Regions from separate parts of the Macrococcoides bohemicum genome, predicted to be linked through region 2. Evidence: riboswitches for the same ligand, from Rfam matches in the RefSeq annotation. Region 2 holds a riboswitch; each other region holds the start of a gene.
What was found. Region 2 has a riboswitch for S-adenosylmethionine ahead of HT586_RS03255 (methionine ABC transporter ATP-binding protein). Riboswitches for the same ligand answer to the same signal wherever they lie in the genome.
Positions count from the first base shown of each region.

Region 1: another riboswitch for S-adenosylmethionine. It lies ahead of HT586_RS11085 (M20 family metallopeptidase); the one in region 2 lies ahead of HT586_RS03255 (methionine ABC transporter ATP-binding protein).
Region 3: another riboswitch for S-adenosylmethionine. It lies ahead of mtnK (S-methyl-5-thioribose kinase); the one in region 2 lies ahead of HT586_RS03255 (methionine ABC transporter ATP-binding protein).
Region 4: another riboswitch for S-adenosylmethionine. It lies ahead of metK (methionine adenosyltransferase); the one in region 2 lies ahead of HT586_RS03255 (methionine ABC transporter ATP-binding protein).

Region 1 covers NZ_CP054482.1:2,106,281-2,111,172, reverse strand. Annotated here, with positions in the region: gene HT586_RS12570 (pyridoxal-phosphate dependent enzyme) at 1-243, opposite strand, end outside; gene HT586_RS11100 (GrpB family protein) at 396-938, shown strand; gene HT586_RS11095 (response regulator transcription factor) at 1,058-1,732, shown strand; gene HT586_RS11090 (sensor histidine kinase) at 1,864-3,366, shown strand; SAM riboswitch class I at 3,421-3,518, shown strand; gene HT586_RS11085 (M20 family metallopeptidase) at 3,578-4,762, shown strand; gene ldmS (L-aspartate--L-methionine ligase LdmS) at 4,752-4,892, shown strand, end outside.
Region 2 covers NZ_CP054482.1:614,178-619,069, forward strand. Annotated here, with positions in the region: gene HT586_RS03245 (hypothetical protein) at 1-403, shown strand, start outside; gene HT586_RS03250 (phospholipase D family protein) at 466-1,953, shown strand; SAM riboswitch class I at 2,077-2,183, shown strand; gene HT586_RS03255 (methionine ABC transporter ATP-binding protein) at 2,253-3,269, shown strand; gene HT586_RS03260 (methionine ABC transporter permease) at 3,259-3,924, shown strand; gene HT586_RS03265 (MetQ/NlpA family ABC transporter substrate-binding protein) at 3,942-4,781, shown strand.
Region 3 covers NZ_CP054482.1:2,194,735-2,199,626, reverse strand. Annotated here, with positions in the region: gene HT586_RS11475 (sugar ABC transporter substrate-binding protein) at 1-201, opposite strand, end outside; gene mtnA (S-methyl-5-thioribose-1-phosphate isomerase) at 198-1,220, opposite strand; gene mtnK (S-methyl-5-thioribose kinase) at 1,217-2,419, opposite strand; SAM riboswitch class I at 2,502-2,606, opposite strand; gene HT586_RS11460 (HD domain-containing protein) at 2,771-4,066, shown strand; gene HT586_RS11455 (YwhD family protein) at 4,076-4,573, shown strand; gene HT586_RS11450 (YwiB family protein) at 4,827-4,892, shown strand, end outside.
Region 4 covers NZ_CP054482.1:1,813,713-1,818,604, forward strand. Annotated here, with positions in the region: gene HT586_RS09385 (5'-nucleotidase C-terminal domain-containing protein) at 1-804, shown strand, start outside; gene HT586_RS09390 (nuclease-related domain-containing protein) at 894-1,808, opposite strand; gene HT586_RS09395 (hypothetical protein) at 2,054-2,230, shown strand; gene metK (methionine adenosyltransferase) at 2,316-3,506, opposite strand; SAM riboswitch class I at 3,615-3,726, opposite strand; gene pckA (phosphoenolpyruvate carboxykinase (ATP)) at 3,915-4,892, shown strand, end outside.

The DNA.
Region 1 (4,892 bases), 870 kb from region 2:
TGCTGCCATTTCTTCGCTTGGTTCAATCGCACGGACGTTTAAACCTTGCTGTAAAAGGTAATTAGTTAAGTTACCAGTACCTGGTCCAAATTCTACAACATCGCCTTGTGCATGTTTTACTGCTTGTGCAATCATAAAGTCATAGTTTACAAAAACATCTTTATATTCAGGGTCCTGACCCGTCACGAAGTTATCGTATTCCGATGCCCAGTTTTTAAATATATCCATAAAAGGTAAGCTCATGATTATTTCCGCTCCTATATTTTAAGTAATCTTATCGGTTAACTCGGGATTAATAATAACATGGTACGAATTAGAAAACAACGAAATAGTTTGTGAATTTTGTCACAACGAGATATAATAGTACTATTACAAAATTTGAAAGTTGGTGGCATATGAAGAAGATTGTTGTTTTACCATATGATAGTATTTGGCAGCATTTGTTTTTAGATGAAAGCAGAAAATTAAAAAATAGTATTAAAGAGCACGCCGATAATATATTGCATATCGGTTCAACAGCAGTGCCTGGTATGTCGGCTAAACCAATTATTGATATGATGATTGTCACTAAAAGTTTGCAGCTCTTTGAAACGCAGCATCTGGCTTTAATCAATTTAGGTTATGAAAGAATCACATCGGCATTTAAAGATAGTTTACAATATGTGAATCGCGTTTCAGGTGATAGAACACATCAGCTCTATATATTTCCATCTGGTCATGAAAAGATTTTAGAAATGACTGCGTTTACCAGCTATTTAAAGTATTATCCGAGTGAGATGGAACGATATAATAGTGTGAAAATAGAACTTGCTAAAATGTATCCATTTGAAGTTCACGCATATGAACAGTCTAAACTTATCTTTGTTACCGTAATGACAGTAAAAGCTCTTGACTGGTATAGTGATAGAACATCACATGAAGATGTTTCAATAATATAAGAACGAGATTGAAGATTACTTCTATCTCGTTTTTTTTCATCATTAAAAGAATAATACAAAAATAGTGGAAATTTTGTTATTATTACTAAATAAATGCATTTTTTAAAGGAGATAAAAATATGCCGTCAATATTAATTGTAGAAGATGAACTTGAGATTGCCGAACTTATAAAGTTTATTCTTGTGCGTGAAGGATTCGGAAAAGTTGATATTGCTTCTACATTTGCACAGGCGAAGTTGATGATTAGTACACATTATGATACTTATCTATTGGACATAAATCTTGGGGATGGGTCAGGTTATGATCTTGGCAATGAAATACGTGAAATGACCGATGCGCCGATTCTTTATGTTTCGGCCAATACACAGGATAGAGATAAGATTAAAGGCTTTCAAAATGGAGCAGATGATTATATTACAAAGCCATTTAATCCGATGGAGCTTGCGGTGAGAGTAAAGGTCAATGTCGAGCGTTATATGAAGTCCGGTAAAAAAGAAAAGGCGTTATATTCATTTGACGAACGAAATGCAGAATTAACTGTAAGAGATAAGAAATATCTGCTTTCAGGAAAACAATATTTATTGATGCAATACCTCTATGAACATCAGGATGAGATATGTACAAAAGAGCAGATTTATGAAGCGGTGTGGGAAAATCAGTTTGTAGATGATAATACAGTGATGGTTCATATCCGAAAGTTAAGAGAAAAGCTCGAAGTGGAACCAAGTAAACCGAAATTATTACTAACATCACGTGGTATCGGCTACATTTTAAAATCAGGTGAGGATAAATGAGCATCAGCAAAAAATTTATGATTCGCTTTATCCGTTATTTTCTTATCTTTTATTTTTCAGTGACCTTAATTATTTGTGCCTTCTTTCTCTATTTTCTGGTTACGAGTGAACAAAGTTTCTTTGAGGAAGATATGCAAAGTGTGGATTCATATGCTATTAGTGAATATATTAAGTTTGACGGGGACAAAGTTAAACCGGTTAAAGAGATGGTTAATTATATTAAACAGCACAACGGCATACTTGTAGTAAGAGACAAGGGTGGTAAGGTCATATATTCGTCTGATAAAGATTTCAAATTACAGCCGTTAAATACATATCGTGCTGAAGCATTTACGACATGGGAGCTGCCTAAAGGACAGCAGGTTATCTATTTGGAGAATAAAGTATTAAATGAAGCGAGACGTAAGCTTGAAACTGATTCGAAAGAAGCACAGCGTTATTTAGAGCAACACGATCTTGCGTTATTCGTTGCAGATAAAAAAGGCTTAACTAAAATTTCTGGACAGTTTGATGAAGATGTCGTGAATAGTACGCTATTTAAGCATAAGAATAATGACAATTACCAGAAATATTTCTTTGTTTCATATTTTAAAGATAATAAAAATTACTATGTGGTTCAGAAAAATCAACATCCGGCTGATACGAAAGCAATCTTTGCAGAGGACAGCTATATGTATGATAAAGATTTTATGAATGACATAAAAAATTTTTTAATTTGGTATGCATGGATAAATCTCGTTGTATTGGCTGCTATATTACTGTTCTCAATCTTTTTAGGTAATCGACTAGCGCAACCGTTAAAACACTTTTCAACATGGGTAGAGCGACTTGCAAAAGGTGACTATTCAGTGCTTAATGATGAAAGAATCTATAAAAATGGTCGATTACGTCGTAAATATCGTATGTATAGTCCGATTGATGGTGCGATAGCGAAACTTACAGGAAAGCTTGCAGATGATAAAAATTACCAAAGTAATATGAATATTCAGCGGGAAAAATGGGTACGGGGTATTACACATGATTTAAAAACACCGCTTAGCTCAATCTATGGATATGCCAAAATACTTAACAGTGGTATGCTGCTTGAACCGGACGAACAGAAGAAGTTTATCGGCATTATTGAAGATAAAGCATTATATATTGATCAGCTGCTTAAAGATTTAAATATGGTCTATCAACTGAAAAGTGATGGGATTCAATTCCATACAGAAGAAACATGTTTGCGAACATATATCGATGCATTTGTCTCTCAATATGGCAATAAAGGTTTAAGCTACATACATAAAGAAGATGCGACGATTCATATTGATACGTCAAGGATGGATCGCGTGCTGACGAATATTGTGACGAATAGTTTTACACATAATGTCAATGTTGAAGTATGGATCAGTACGTATACGAATGGAAATAACGCGATTATAGAAATTGCGGATAATGGGCAAGGTATACCACAGGAAGATCTGACACATATCTTTGAACAGTTCTATCGTGGTAATAGAACAAATGAACACCATAATGGCAGTGGTTTGGGATTATCTGTGGCAAAAGAAATCGTGGAACTGCATGACGGCACGATAGACGTTGTCAGTTCAGTTGCTGGCACGAAATTCTTAATTACTTTACCAACATACTAATTTTGATATTTGACAGAATTTATAGATAACTATATAGTTATCTATAAATTCAATAACTTATCAAGACGGATTGAGGGAAGGGCCCGATGACATCCAGCAACCTGCAGTAATGTAAGGTGCTAATTCCTACAGCGTAAGCTGGCAGATAAGAACGTGTAGACATTCCTATCTGGGAATGTCTTTTTTTTATAAGTACGGAGGAGAGAATAATATGAATAACAAAGTATTACAATATATAGATGAAAATAGAGATAAATTCATACGCATCAGTCATGAAATTCATGCACGACCTGAACTAGGCAACGAAGAATACTTTGCGTCTAATTTGCTGAGCAAGACATTAAAAGATGCAGGATTTAGTATAGAGCGTGATATTGCAGGACATGAAACTGGATTTATCGCATCGTATGAAAGTGAGAAAGCAGGACCTACTATTGCTTATTTAGCAGAATACGATGCATTGCCAGGTTTAGGACATGCATGTGGTCATAACATTATCGGCACATCTAGCGTATTATCAGCGATTGCTCTAAAAGAAGTGATTGATGATTTAGGCGGTGTCATTCAAGTGTTCGGCACACCAGCTGAAGAAGGTGGTGTAAACGGGAGTGCGAAAGCATCATACGTTAAAGCTGGGTTATTTAATGATAGTGATGTAGCATTGATGATTCATCCTGGTCATGAATCGTTTAGAACCGTGCCAACATTGGCAGTAGACGTATTTGAAGTGGAGTTTTTTGGCAAGACTGCGCATGCTTCTGAGAATGCACATAATGGTATTAACGCGCTCGATGCGATGATCAGTTTCTTTAATGGTATCGGTCAACTGCGTCAACATATTAAAAAGACGGATAAAGTGCATGGTGTTATTTTAGATGGTGGTAAGTCAGCAAATATTATTCCGGATTATACGAAAGCGAGATTTTATACACGAGCAATCAGCAGAAAAGATTTAGATGTATTAACCGGTAAAGTTGATCGTGTAGCACAAGGTGCGTCAATTACAGCAGGTGCAGAATATCAACTCAACCACATTCAAAATGGTGTCAATGAATTCATCAGAAATACATTTTTAGATGATTTATTTGAGAAACATGCTATTATGCATAATGAACCAATTTTGCATGATGATTTTGGTTTCGGTTCAACGGATACGGGGAATGTAAGTCATATCATTCCTACGATTCACCCGCATATAAAGATGGGGTCATCGTCGCTCGTAGGCCACACAGTAGAGTTTCGTGAAGCAGCGAAAAGCGCACACGGAGACCATGCCTTATTACAAGGCGCTAAAATAATGGCAACGATGGCTATCGAGTTAATCGAGAAACCTGAAGAACTACAACGCATTAAACATTTACATGAAACATTAAAGGAGAACATTTATGGGGACTAAACCAATCAACTTACCATTAGTTATGAAAGATTTATATGGGGAGAAAGTGATGTATTCATCACGCCCATCCTATACTTTTAATCCATGGCTGCAGCCGGAAGAACATCAGTCAAATTTACTGAGCGCACGT
Region 2 (4,892 bases):
ATTAATTGAAAAGTATAAAAAATCTTATGATGAAAAGGGTGATATTCCTTTCAATAATACGGTTCTTAATCTTGTATTTAGTGAAAATGATATGGGATTTAATGAAGACAGTCTATATATTTCGTTATACGATACGGAAATTCTTCGTTATTTAGTTAAAGAGAAACTAATTTCTAATCTTAGCTCAGCATTGCCTCTAGGAAATATATACGATTTAGGAGACAAATCGAATTATAAAAAAATAAAAACCACTCAAGATGTTGATGTGAAGCAACTTGACTTTGCGAAAAAGATAAACAGAAATCAATTTAAAGAAAAATTTAATGAAAATGGTGCAAATTCAAATGGAAATCATCTTTACTATTTTGATGGCGGATTCCAATTTGTACTTATGAATAACTAAAAGCAAAGTCCTTATGGGCTTTGTTTTTTTGGTATAATAAAGTGAATATATGGAGGTGTGCTATGCCGAAAAAAACGAAACAAGTTACTAAATCTAAGCCTAAAAATAAACGCAGAAAAAAGAAATTTGGTTTCAAAAAAATTGCGTTCATTTGCTTTGGCGCATATATTGTTTGTGCGATATATGGTGCCAATAAACCACTGCCAGGTGGCGTGTCGAAATGGTTTGATTATAGTAAGACAAATGATGCTGAAGTGTTGATTGATAATACATATGAGAAAGATAAGGTGATGCATTACGATCACAAAATCTTTAATGCTCAATTACAGGCAATTCGCGATGCACAGGACTTTATTATTCTGGATATGTTTTTATTTAATAATGCTTATGATGGTGAAATTGAATTTCCTAAATTAACTGAACAATTAACGGATGCATTAGTTGCTAAAAAGAAGGCTCAACCGAATATTAGAATATATATGTTAACTGACCCGATCAATTCATTCTACGGCAGTTATACACCTGCGCATTATAAAAAGTTGCGCGCTAATGGAATAAATTTATATGAAACGAATCTCGTTCATTTACGAGACTCTAATCCAGTATATTCAGGTTTCTGGCGCCCAACATTACGTTGGTTTGGTAATAATGAGAATGGATTAATTACCAATATTTTTTCTAAAGATGAACCGAATGTAACGGTTCGTGGATTTGGTAGATTGCTCAATATGAAAGCCAATCACCGTAAAACGTTAGTAACAGAGAAGACTGCAATTATTGCTTCAAGTAACCCACATGATCCGAGTGGTCATCATCAAAATGTTGCATTAAAAGTAAGAGGTCAGATTCAGGAAGATTTAATCAATAGTGAAGTACATGCGATGAATATGAGTGGTGCAGATTTAAGAGTTGATGATTTTAAGATCAATGCACGCGCATTTAATAATGGTATGAATTATACGACAACACTAGTTACTGAAGGGAAGATTAAAGCTGCGCTGTTAGAAGAGATTGGTCGAATGAGTGATGGAGATTCTATTAAGATGGGCATGTTCTATATTGCTGATCGAGATATTGTAAAATCTTTAATTAATGCAAGTAAACGTGGTGTAGATGTGCAGTTAATTCTAGATGTAAATAAAGAAGCATTCGGTAAAGAAAAACCTGGCATTCCGAATAAACCGGTTGCACACGAGTTAATTGCAAAGTCGGATGATAACATCAAGATTAAATGGGCAGTGAGTCATGGTGAACAGTATCATGCGAAATTTACATTGCTGAAAGATAACGATAAACATGAATCGACTTTAATCTTAGGGAGTGCGAATTTAACAAGACGTAATGTCGGTGACTTAAATCTAGAGACGGATGTTATGATTTCTGGACAATCGAGCTTACCGGTATTTACTAAGATTGATCAGGATTTTGATGCGAAATGGGATAATACTTATGCGCATGTAACTGATCATTATGATGTAAAGAAGGATCCTTCATTCTTGAAATCAGTAATATATCGTATTCAGGAGTTTAGTGGATTATCAAGTTTTTAAAAATGGTATTTGATGGCCGACAAACTGGATTTATCGGCCAAAAAATCCCCAGCTCAAACTTTTTTTAAAATGTTGTTGACAGATAATTTGATTCACTGTAACATGTAAAACAAATTAATAATTATTTTATCAAGAGAGACAGAGGGATATGGCCCGATGAAGTCTCAGCAGCGGACTCTAATTTAGAGCACTGTGCTAATTCCATCAAGCTCATGCTTGGCAGATAAATCGGACGTATAACGTGCATTTAGCTACCAGCTGAGTGCACGTTTTTTATTTTGGGAGGAGAAAAAATGGGAATCATTGAAATTGATCACGTGACTAAAACGTATCAAACAAAGAAAGGTTCGATTAATGCACTAGATGATGTATCGCTTTCAATCAAGAAGGGTCAAATCTACGGCATTGTTGGATATTCAGGTGCTGGGAAATCAACTTTACTCAGGTTAATTAATCGACTTGAAGCGCCATCTTCTGGTCATGTATATGTTGAAGGTAGAGATATCGTTGGATTAAAGGAGAAAGATTTACGTAAACAACGTCAAAATATTGGCATGATATTTCAGCAGTTTAATTTATTTAAAGCAAAGACAATCAGTGATAATATTCGTTATCCTTTAAAGCTAACGAAACAATATTCTAAAGCTGAAATCGAGCAGCGTGTGGACGAATTACTGGCATTTGTCGGTCTTGATGATAAGAAAGATGATTACCCAAATCAGTTATCCGGTGGACAGAAGCAGCGTGTAGGTATTGCAAGAGCGTTAGCAACGAATCCTGATATATTACTTTGTGATGAAGCAACAAGTGCACTGGATCCTGAAACGACAGATGAAATATTAAACCTGTTAAAAGATATCAATGAAAAGCTTAATATCACGATAGTGATCATCACCCATGAGATGGAAGTTGTGAAATCAATTTGTGATGAAGTAGCTGTAATGGAAAAGGGCAGAGTGGTTGAGAGTAACAAGGTATTTGAACTATTTACTACACCTGTTCATCCAACAACAAAGCGTTTTGTGCATAGTGTACTTAATGATGACATCCCTAAAGATATTAATGTTACGAATCGTAAACTATATCGATTTATCTTTAATCATGAACAAATTCTTGAGCCGGTATTGAGTAAGATTGGTAGAGCAAATCATGTTGATTTTAATATTTTGTATGGCGGTATCACCGAGTTAACTGATAGATTATTTGGGAATTTATTAATCGAAGCGGTTGGTGATGTTCAAAATATTCAAAGTGCCTTATCAGAAATAACACAGCACGGCATAGAAGTAAGGGAGGTAGAAGGATTTGAAAACTGATTTAAGTACATTCTGGCCAGTAATATTAGAGCACACAATCAGCACACTCATCATGGTAGCAATTACTTTAGTACTGGCAACACTCATTGGTTTACCGCTAGGTATATTATTATATGCAACTGGTAAGGGCAATATTTTAGAAAATAAAGTGTTAAATACGATATTGAACGCAATCATCAATACAATTCGACCGATTCCGTTCATTATTTTCTTAGTAGCACTGATTCCGATTACTAGATTTTTAGTAGGTACATCTATCGGGATCTGGGCAGCGATATTTCCGATGACGTTAGCTGCATCATTATCTATTGCGCGTGTTGTGGAAAACAATATCGTTTCAGTAGATCGTGGTGTAATTGAAGCAGCGCAGTCTATGGGTTCAAGTAAGTTTGATATTTTATTTAAAGTATTAATTCCGGAAGCAGCAGGAGCCCTCATTTTAGGGTTAACCTTTACTACCGTATCACTCATCGAGTTCTCTGCAGTAGCAGGTCTTGTTGGTGCTGGTGGCATAGGGTATCTCGCTTTTACATATGGCTATCAGCGCTTTGACGTTGTAGTCATGTTTATTACAGTGCTTATATTAATTGTTTTAGTTCAGATCACACAATTTATCGGTAACAAAGTAGCAAGCATATATACAAGTCGTTTATAAAAAAGGAGAATGAAAAGATGAAAAAGTTATTCGTTTTATTTTTAAGTTTAATCGTAATTCTAGCAGCATGTGGTAGTAAAGAAGATGAAAAGACAGTTAAGATTGGTGTAACTGGCGTGGACTCTAAAGTCTGGGATGTTGTTAAGAAAGAAGCAGAGAAGGATGGCATAAAAATTGAATTTGTTGAATTCCAGGATTACACAGCACCTAACAATGCGCTTGCTGAAGGTGAAATTGATTTAAATGCGTTCCAGCATTTCGCTTTCTTAGATCAGTTTAAAAAAGATCATAAATTAAAATTATCTGTAGTAGGTACAACAGTATTTGCACCACTTGGGGCATATACTAAAAAGATTCAAGACATTAAAGATGTGAAAAAAGGCGATACAATTGCAATTCCTGATGACGTTACTAATCAGGCGCGTGCATTAAAGTTATTAGAACAAGCTGGATTAATTAAGTTATCTAGTGACTTCGGTCTATTTGGTGGACCAGACAAAATTGAAGAAAACAAACTTGATCTAAAAATCAAACCGATTGATGCGCAGCAAACACCACGTGTATTAGAAGATGTAGCAGTTTCTATCATTAATAATGGTGTTGCAGCGCGTGCTGGACTTAATCCAAAAGATGATCCGATTTATCTGGAAGATGCGGATAATAAAGATGTCGCACCATACATTAATGTTATTGCAGCGAAAACAGAAGATAAAGATAACAAAACATATAAGAAAATCGTTGAATTGTATCACTCTGATTTAGCTAAAGATGCTTTAAAAGAAGATACGAAAGACGGTGAAATTGCGAAAAACTTATCACAAGATGAAATCAATAAGATTGAAGAGGGTTTGAAATAGATAGATTGCTCCTTGGCGATTAATGTTCACTTAGTGAGACTCTAGGTGAACAATCCCCTTTAACTCCATACCCATCCCAAACAAACCCCCTTATTCAGCTGGATAAGGGGG
Region 3 (4,892 bases), 780 kb from region 2:
ATCAACCTTAAGCCCAAGTTTCTCACCTTGTGATTTAGCACCATCGATAAATTGTTTCGTGTGATCATCACTACCAAGGTTACGGATAACAGCAATTTTCTTACCTTTTATTTCACCTGACGCTTCAGATTGTGATGTTGCCTGATTACATCCTGTAAGTAAGATACTTGTTGCAAGTAATAATTGTAATGGTTTCTTCATGCTTTAATCTCCTCAAATAATTTTGTGATTGTTTGTTCATGTGCTTCGATAATGCCGTGTTCTGTAATCAGTCCTGTGATTAAACTGTTTGGTGTAATATCGAAAGCTGGGTTATAAACAGCTACGTCAGCTGCAACTTTATTGTCATAAATATGTGTGACTTCACGTACATCGCGTTCTTCGATTGGAATTGCGTCTCCATGTGGTACGGTTAAATCAAAGGTTGGTGTTGGAGCTGCAACGTAAAACGGTACATTATAAAACTTTGCTGCAATTGCGAGTGGTAATGTGCCGATTTTGTTAACGACGTCGCCATTTAATGCTACGCGGTCACAACCGACAATAACAGCTGTAACATCTTGTTGCTGTAACACAGTTGCTGCAGTACTATCTGTAATTGTTGTAACATCGATGCCGGCTTGCGATAACTCAAAAGCTGTAAGTGCGCCTTGAAATCTCGGTCTAGTCTCATCGCTAAACACTTTAAATTGAATATCTTGAGCGTGTGCTAAATAAAATCCCGCTGTCGCTGTACCTAACGTGCTTGTTGCAAGACTACCTGGATTGCAATGCGTAATAAACGTTGAATTCGGTTTTATGAGTGGTAACGTATGTTTCCCGATACGGTCATTGATTGATTTATCATCTTCGTAAATGTGTTGAGCGAGCTTTTCTAAAGCCACGATACTCTGATTGACATCTTCAGTGATGACCTGACTCAATCGATCAAGCGCCCATAACAAGTTGATTGCTGTTGGTCGTGTGTTGGATAGTCGTGTAATAACGTCCTGCATATAAATTTTAAAGTCTTTATCCCCGTTGTATTGTAAGGCACCGATTACAACACCATATGCTGCAGTAATTCCGATCGCTGGTGCACCGCGCACGATCATATCTTCAATTGCTACTGCTACTGCTTCATAATCTGTGCAGTCGATATACTGTATATCATGTGGTAATTTCGTCTGGTCAAGGAGCGTAAGAACGCCATCTTTGTATTGAATGGATTGTAATGTCATGCCGCAATCTCCTTAAATTCTGTATATAGTGAGAATATAGATGGGTAGATGGATAGCGATTCCGGATATTGAATGAGCGATTTCGCAAACTTAATAAGCTGCACTTCTATCTGAGCGCGTTGCTGCTCAGGTAAAGTCGTTAAATCATTTACTTTAGCAAGTCCGACGATACGACGAATAATTTCAAGTCCACATACTACATAAGCATCTTCAAGCACTGAACGGATATAGCTTGCATAAACTGAAGTTTGTTTCAATGCGACATCTTTCGTCTTTTCCTGTAAGATCGCTAAACTTCTCTGTTTGAATACTTCTAATACATCAGTGATACTTTCGGCAATAAATTTAGCCTGTTCATCTCTGCCAAGCGCTTGCGCATTACTATATGCAAAGAAAAGGTGAGCGAGCACATTTCCGACATCATATCCTGCTGGCCCATAGAAACCGAATTCAGGATCAATGACTTTTGTTTCTGTTTTATTAACAAATACTGAACCTGAATGTAAATCACCGTGGATTAAACTTTGACTTTTATTTAAGAACTTAAGCTTCGCTTCTGCGACTGCAAGCTTTAATGCGTCATCGTTATAAAGTAACTGTTCGACGTATGGAAGTAAGGCACTACTGACCTCATTGCGAGAGAAATTATCGTAAAATGGCTCGGTGAACACGAGATCTTCAGATATCTCGCATAATTCGGGATTTATCGTATCTTTTTGTAAAGCTTTCTTCTCTTTAGCATCAAGTACAAAGTCTGATGTGTTAATCAGTGTCTCAGCCAAATATGTCCCTAAATCAACACCGATATTCGGATAAATATTGCCATCGATTAAACCTTGGCGTAATACTGTGTAATCTTTTAAGTCTTCCATGATGACACATTTCATTACATCATCAATCGCATAAATATGCGGCACAAGTTGTGGTACGATGTCGCCGTGTACTTTGAGTAACTTCCCTTCACGAATTGTACGATCAGTTGATAATTTAAATTCATCTGAAATACGCGCTACGACGCCTGAATGTTTGACAATAATGGACTTGATGCCGTTAGATACACGAAAGACATAATTTAAATTACCATCTCCGATTTCATTTACTGTTAACTTCTCACCGGGGTTAAATAAATTTGTAGTTTCAAGTATGTATGCTGCAATATCAACTTCCTGCATTAAGAAATATGAACTAAACTTAGACAATGGTTTCACCTCAGAATTAATTTTTTCACAAAAAAAAAACGTTTCCCCATATGCACGGGAAAACGTTAGCCATCAGTATCTCTACTTATCTTTCAGCACAATTGTACTGTAGGAATTGGCACCTTTTCCGTGTGGATAGGTTGCTGGACGTCATAGGGCCTAATCCCTCAGTCACTCTTGATAAATAATTATTAAATTTTTTGTTAAGTTGAATATTAAATTAATTAAAAATATAAGTCAATAACTTTCTGAAAATTTTTTGTATTACAAAATTTTTAAAAGCCGTTAATCATTCTATTTTAGAGGCTTTATGATAAAATTTAAGTAATGAAAAAATAAAGGAGAACCACTATGGGCTACCAATTCCAAAAGATGCAGGAAGAGAAGGTATTCAAAGATCCGGTGCATCGCTATGTGCATGTACGGGATCAGTTAATTTGGGATTTAATCAAGACGAAAGAATTCCAGCGATTACGTCGAATAAAACAACTTGGTACGTTATATTTATCTTTTCATACGGCTGAACATTCACGTTTCAATCATTCGTTAGGCGTTTATGAAATCGTACGTCGTATGATAGACGAAATATTTGCTGGACGTGAACATTGGCATAATGAAGATCGTTCGCTCGCATTATGTGCAGCACTGTTACATGATTTAGGCCATGGTCCGTTCTCTCATTGTTTCGAGAAGATTTTTAATACGGATCACGAGCTTTACACACAGCAGATCATATTAGGAGATACGGAAGTAAATCATGTGTTGTCACGCGTTTCACCTGAATTTCCGAAAGAAGTAGCTGCTGTAATCAACAAGACACATCATAATAAGCTGGTCATTTCGATGATTAGTTCGCAGATTGATGCTGACCGTATGGACTACCTACAACGCGATGCTTTCTATACAGGTGTGAGTTATGGTAGTTTTGATATGGAACGTATATTAAGGCTTATGCGTCCGACAAAAGATGAAGTTGTGATTAAAGAAAGTGGTATGCACGCTGTAGAAGATTATTTAATGAGCCGTTACCAGATGTACTGGCAAGTATATTTTCATCCAGTCAGTCGTGGTGGAGAAGTATTGTTAAATCGTGTCCTGAAACGTGCCAAAGTGTTGTATGAGGCAGGATATGCGTTTAAAGAACCACCTAAATATTTAGTGCCGTTCTTTAAATCAAATCAAGTATCCGTTGATGCATATTTAAGACTCGATGAAATGGTGTTAAATTATTATCTGCAGCAATGGATTGACGAAGAGGACGCCATTTTAAGTGATTTATCGCGCAGATTTGTTAACCGTGATTTATTTAAACATTTACCGTTTGATGGTAATCGATTTACGATAGATGAACTAACTGAATTGTTTACTAAAGCGGGCATAGATCCGGATTATTATTTTGTTGTGGACTCGTTTAGTGATTTGCCATATGACTATAACAGACCTGGGATTAACTCGCGTAAACCAATTCACTTAATAACGTCTACTGGCAAGATTAAAGAAATTAGTACTCAATCGGTTATAATCAATAGTATTACAGGTATTCAGAGAAAAGATTATAAAATTTACTATCCTAAAGAAACAATTTTAAATATCGAAGACCTTGAAATTCGAGGTGCAATTATTAACGTATTAAATGAATTAGAATAGGGTGATAATATGGCAGAATTTCAGTTTAATATTATAAAAAATGATCCGCTTGACGGACATAAAGGTACGAATATCGGCTCGATTAGCTTAGATAATGTGGCACCAGTATTTATTGATGTTGCTGAGAAAAAAGCATTTATCGATATCGGTGCGATGCATGCGCGTAGTGAAGTTGAAAAGCGTGTGAAATGGGTGACGGATAAATCTGAAACAGAAGGTCCTGACCAGAAAGAATACTGGCTCGTATGGGTAACGACAGAACGTGCAGAAGTCGGTCCGTATTATGCGGGGGCTACTGCTTGTTATATGGCAGTAAATAAGGAACGTAAACGTGGCTATAAAGTGATGGCTGAACACGTCAATATGATGGATAAATCGATGAAGCACAAGTTCATTTTAGATCAGATTGGTGATGACAATAAAGCGGTCCTAAAAGACTTCTTAATGCATCATAACCCTGAGATGTGGAACAATTCTGGTGAAGCACTAAAAACGATGTTAGGTTAAACGGGCTAACGATAGTTCATCTTTTCCGGATACGGCGAGTATCCGCAAAAGATAAGCACCGTCATATCATCAATTTTGTGACAAAAATGTGACTTTAATAATCGTGTAGATTTTCGGTTGTAATTTTTGCTTAACATTAGTAAGATATGAGTAGCTATAAAAATAGCTAGGACACTAAAGAAAGCAGGTATTTTTATACCTGCTTTCTTTAATTTTATGCAAATTTTGTTATAATCATTAGTGGGTGATCAACTTGAATATAGAGATTCATATAAAGCAACAAATCACAAATAGTGAAGGTACGGAGACATTCGACTTA
Region 4 (4,892 bases), 1.2 Mb from region 2:
CACGCTTTAAGTGCGCCTGTTGTTGAAAAAGACGGAAAAACAGGATTAGATGCAAATGGTGCTTTCTTACACATCTCTAAATCAATTAAAGTTCATTATGATATGACTAAACCTGCTGGTGAACGTGTTTATGCAATTGAAGTATTCAACAAAAAGACAAACAAATTTGAACCATTGAACAATACTAAAACATATAAAGTTGTAACAAATGATTTCTTAGCAGTTGGTGGCGATGGCTATACAATGCTTGGCGGACCTCGTGAAGAAGGACCATCATTAGACGCAGTTGTACGTCAATACTTTAAAGCTGCTAATATGACAGCTTATACAAATGAAGCATTACAACGTATCTTAGCAGGTAACGCGAGTGCGTATAAACCAGTTGTATCTGAAGAAACTACAACTGAAGCACCGACTACTGAAGAAGTTACAACAGAAGAAGCAACGACTGAAAGACTGACAACTGAAACTATCAAACCTCAAATTGATGTACCAACAGAAGAAGATGGTAGTGAAGGTTTCATCATCAAGACAGAGGATTCTACTGAAGAACCTATCGTATTAGAATCATCGAATGCTGCTAAAGATGATAAAGTCATTCCGTTTGAAAGTGTTGCTAAGACAAATGAAACAAATTTAGATACGACAATTCAAGCTGATCAAGTTGCAGATGATACAAACAAACCTGCAATTACTGAAGCGGTTGAGCACTTACCGATTACTGGTGAAGCCGCTGGTAGTGGTGCTGCTGCAATCGGATTATTAGGACTAGGATTATATTTAGTGAAACGTAAATCTGCATAACAAATAAGAGGGTGAGACATAAGTCTTAGCCCTCTTCTGTTTAACAGCTTAAACGGCAGAACACTTCTGTCCCAGCCTGTTTATCTTTGCTACGGATTTAAATGCTCAATTTGGTCCATAATATTTTCAAGTTCTTCAACTTTATACTGGAATCTACCATGGAAGACAAATTTTTCGAAGAATGTTTGTAATTCTTCTTCTCCTACAATCACCTTCACGCCATTATCTCTTGAATAGTTAGTGATGTGTTCACTACCTACCCCTTCTGCATTATAGTACGCAATCGGTGTTACCGGATATGGTAACTCAAATACTTTTTCTAAACGTTCAGCTTTTAATTTCAATGCTTCAATCGAGTGGTTATATGTTCTGAATTCAGCATTACCGTCTTTATTCTTATCCAGAACAATTGTCTGTTCAAGCTTCGGATCAAGATCTAATATGTTGAAGACACCTTCAAGCATCGGTTCGCCAGCAAACTGCATCTCACTTACACCGTGATAAATATGACCTGTCCAGTAATTAGAATCTATCAGGTAGATACCTGTTCTCGTCAATACGACATGATCAAGTTTGTCAGTGCTTTTCACGCGTTTACCTGGAATATAGATATTAGCAAGTACGTGCATATCTTCAGGACGAATACGTTCTTCACGAATGAACTGTTCTTTTAACTGAATTAAAGTAAGGTCCGTTAAATATTCACCTTTGTCTTTTGAGAACATCTTTAAAGATTCAATATGTGATGATTTCTCATCGATTGTTTTTTGTAATATTTCTTTTTGTTCAGCTAATTCTTTTTTATATTGAAGACGAGACTTCTCACTTTCATCGTGATACTCATCTGATCTTACTTTCTGCGCCTTACGAAATTCTTCTTCTTTACGCGCAATTGATTTTTTCTTACTCGATAATGCGAGTAACCATAAGACGAAGAACAATAAAGCCAAAACACCTAAACCAATTAACACATAAAATAAAGTACTTCCTACTTCTACTGACATATCATTCACCTTTCTAACCGTATTTCCTTTATTATAATGAAATTTCAGAAGAACTTCATCGAAAATATGAAAGTAATTTGTGAAAGTTTACTCTAATTAAAAATATTAATAAGAAATTAATATTCTGAACAAAGGTTAACAAAGTTTAATAAAATATAAATTCTAAATTAATAATGATATGAAATAATTTAAGTGTCCTAAAAATATTTTTGGACAAAAATTAAATTTTCTCGGAGGATGATACCATGGCAATGTATAAACGTTTATTATTAGCAGGTACTTTCGCATCAGCATTATTATTAGGTGCTTGTGGAGATGATGAGAAAAAAGCGGACGACGCAAAAACTGAAGATGCAGCAACAACTGAAGAAGAGACTACTGAAGACGATGCTGCTACAGAAGAAGAAACTGAAGAAGAATAATACAATTTATCAATTGACTATCTCATATGAGGTAGTCTTTTTTCATATTAAAAGGCCTAAGTAATAAATACTTAGGCCCAAAAAATTACTTTAAATTTGCTTTTAAATCTTCAATTTTATCTGTAGCTTCCCATGGTAAATCAATATCTGTACGACCGAAGTGCCCGTAAGCAGCTGTTTGTTTGTAAATTGGGCGACGAAGATCTAACATCTGAATGATACCTGCTGGACGTAAATCGAATGTTTTACGAACTGCATCAACAAGTTGTTGTTCAGTGTATTCAGAAGTACCATAAGTTTCAACTGAAATAGATACTGGTTGTGCTACACCGATAGCATAAGCTAATTGTACTTCACATTTGTCAGCTAGACCTGCTGCAACGATGTTCTTCGCAACATAACGTGCTGCATAAGCACCACTACGGTCAACTTTAGTAGCATCTTTACCTGAGAACGCGCCACCACCGTGACGTGCATATCCTCCGTAAGTATCTACGATAATCTTACGGCCAGTAAGACCAGCATCCCCTTGAGGTCCACCGATTACGAAACGACCAGTTGGATTGATGAAATATTTTGTTTCTTCGTCGATTAATTCAGCTGGAACAACTGGTTTAATAACGTGTTCTTTAATGTCAGCCTGAATTTGTTCTAATTCAATCTTCTCATGGTGTTGAGACGAAATAACGATAGTGTCGATTCGTTTCGGTTTACCCGCTTCATCATACTCTACTGTAACTTGTGTCTTACCATCTGGACGTAAGTAATCTAAAGTACCATCTTTACGCACTGCAGTCAGACGACGCGCTAATTCATGTGATAATGAAATTGGTAAAGGCATTAAGCTTTCAGTTTCATTACATGCAAATCCAAACATTAAACCTTGGTCACCAGCACCGATTGATTCGATATCTGAGTCAGATAAGTTACCACGGTCTTCTAATGCACGGTCTACCCCTTGAGCAATATCAGGAGACTGCTCATCGATTGCAGTAAGTACTGCCATCGTCTGGAAGTCATAGCCGAATTTAGCACGTGTATATCCGATTTCTTTTACAGTATCACGTACTACTTTAGGAATATCAACATATGTTGATGTAGTAATTTCACCTGCGATTAAAGCCATACCTGTTGTTACTGATGTTTCACACGCTACACGTGCTTTTGGATCTCCTGTAAGAATTGCATCTAGGATTGCATCTGAAATTTGGTCAGCAATTTTATCTGGATGTCCTTCTGTTACTGATTCTGACGTAAATAATTTACGATCTGCCATTTATAAACACTCCTATTAATTTAAATTTCACGGTTCAAGCTATAAACAAAAAATAGCCCTCTCTCCTATTAAGAGAGAAGGCTAATTGTACACAATTAGTCCATTCTACTCTTATCGTTCAGACAGCTGTCTGCAAACGGTTTGGCACCTTACTTAACAACGAAGTTAAGGGTTGCTGGGCTTCAAAGGGTCCATGTCCCTCCACCACTCTGGATAAGAGAATCCGCAGTTAGATAATACTAAACTTTTTGTACACTGTCAATATATCTAACTGATTCACAAATTTTCTGAATAATATTTTATCTATAAAATTTTATTTATATTTAATGTAACACTTAAGACCTTATGTTATACTATTTCATGAAACTGCTTACATCAGCAGAAAATATAAACTTGGGGGACCTTTTAATGAGCGAACAAATCTTTGGTAAATTAGATAACTTATTAAAGAGTGATAGCGTATTAAATCAATTATCAAGAACACAGTTAATCAACGAAATTTTAGCAAATCGTGAAGGTGTATTAACAGAGTCAGGTGCTGTTAGAACTGAAACAGGTAAATATACAGGTCGTTCACCAAAAGATAAATTTATCGTTGAAGAAGAAGAAACGAAAGACCAAATCGACTGGGGTACAATCAACCAACCTATCTCTGAAGACATCTTCTTAAAATTATTAGACCGCGTTTTAGACTATTTAGGAACAAAAGATAAAGTTTATGAATTCAATGGTTATGCAGGTGCAGACCCTGCTACTCAATTAAATTTACGCGTAATCAATGAGTTAGCATGGCATAACTTATTTGCACGTACAATGTTTATCCGACCTGAAACATTCAATGAAGGTATCTTAATCGATCCAGACTTCACTATCATTTCTGCGCCACACTTTAAAGCAGATCCAAAAATCGATGGTACAAATTCTGAAACATTTATCATTACAAGTTTCAAACATAAAATTATCTTAATCGGTGGTACTGAATATGCCGGAGAAATGAAAAAAGGTATCTTCGGTGTAATGAACTACTTATTACCAACACAAGGTGTAATGAGCATGCACTGTTCAGCAAACGTTGGTGAAAATAAAGACGTTGCGTTATTCTTCGGTTTATCAGGAACTGGTAAAACAACATTATCAGCCGACCCTCACCGCAAATTAATCGGTGATGATGAACATGGCTGGAACGATAATGGTGTATTCAATATCGAAGGTGGATGTTACGCGAAGACAATCGACCTTTCTCGTGAGAAAGAACCACAAATCTATGATGCGATCCGTTACGGTGCGATTTTAGAAAACGTTAAAGTTGATGAAAAAGGTTTCCCAGACTATGAAGACAAATCATTAACTGAAAATACACGTGCAGCATACCCAATTGAAAATATC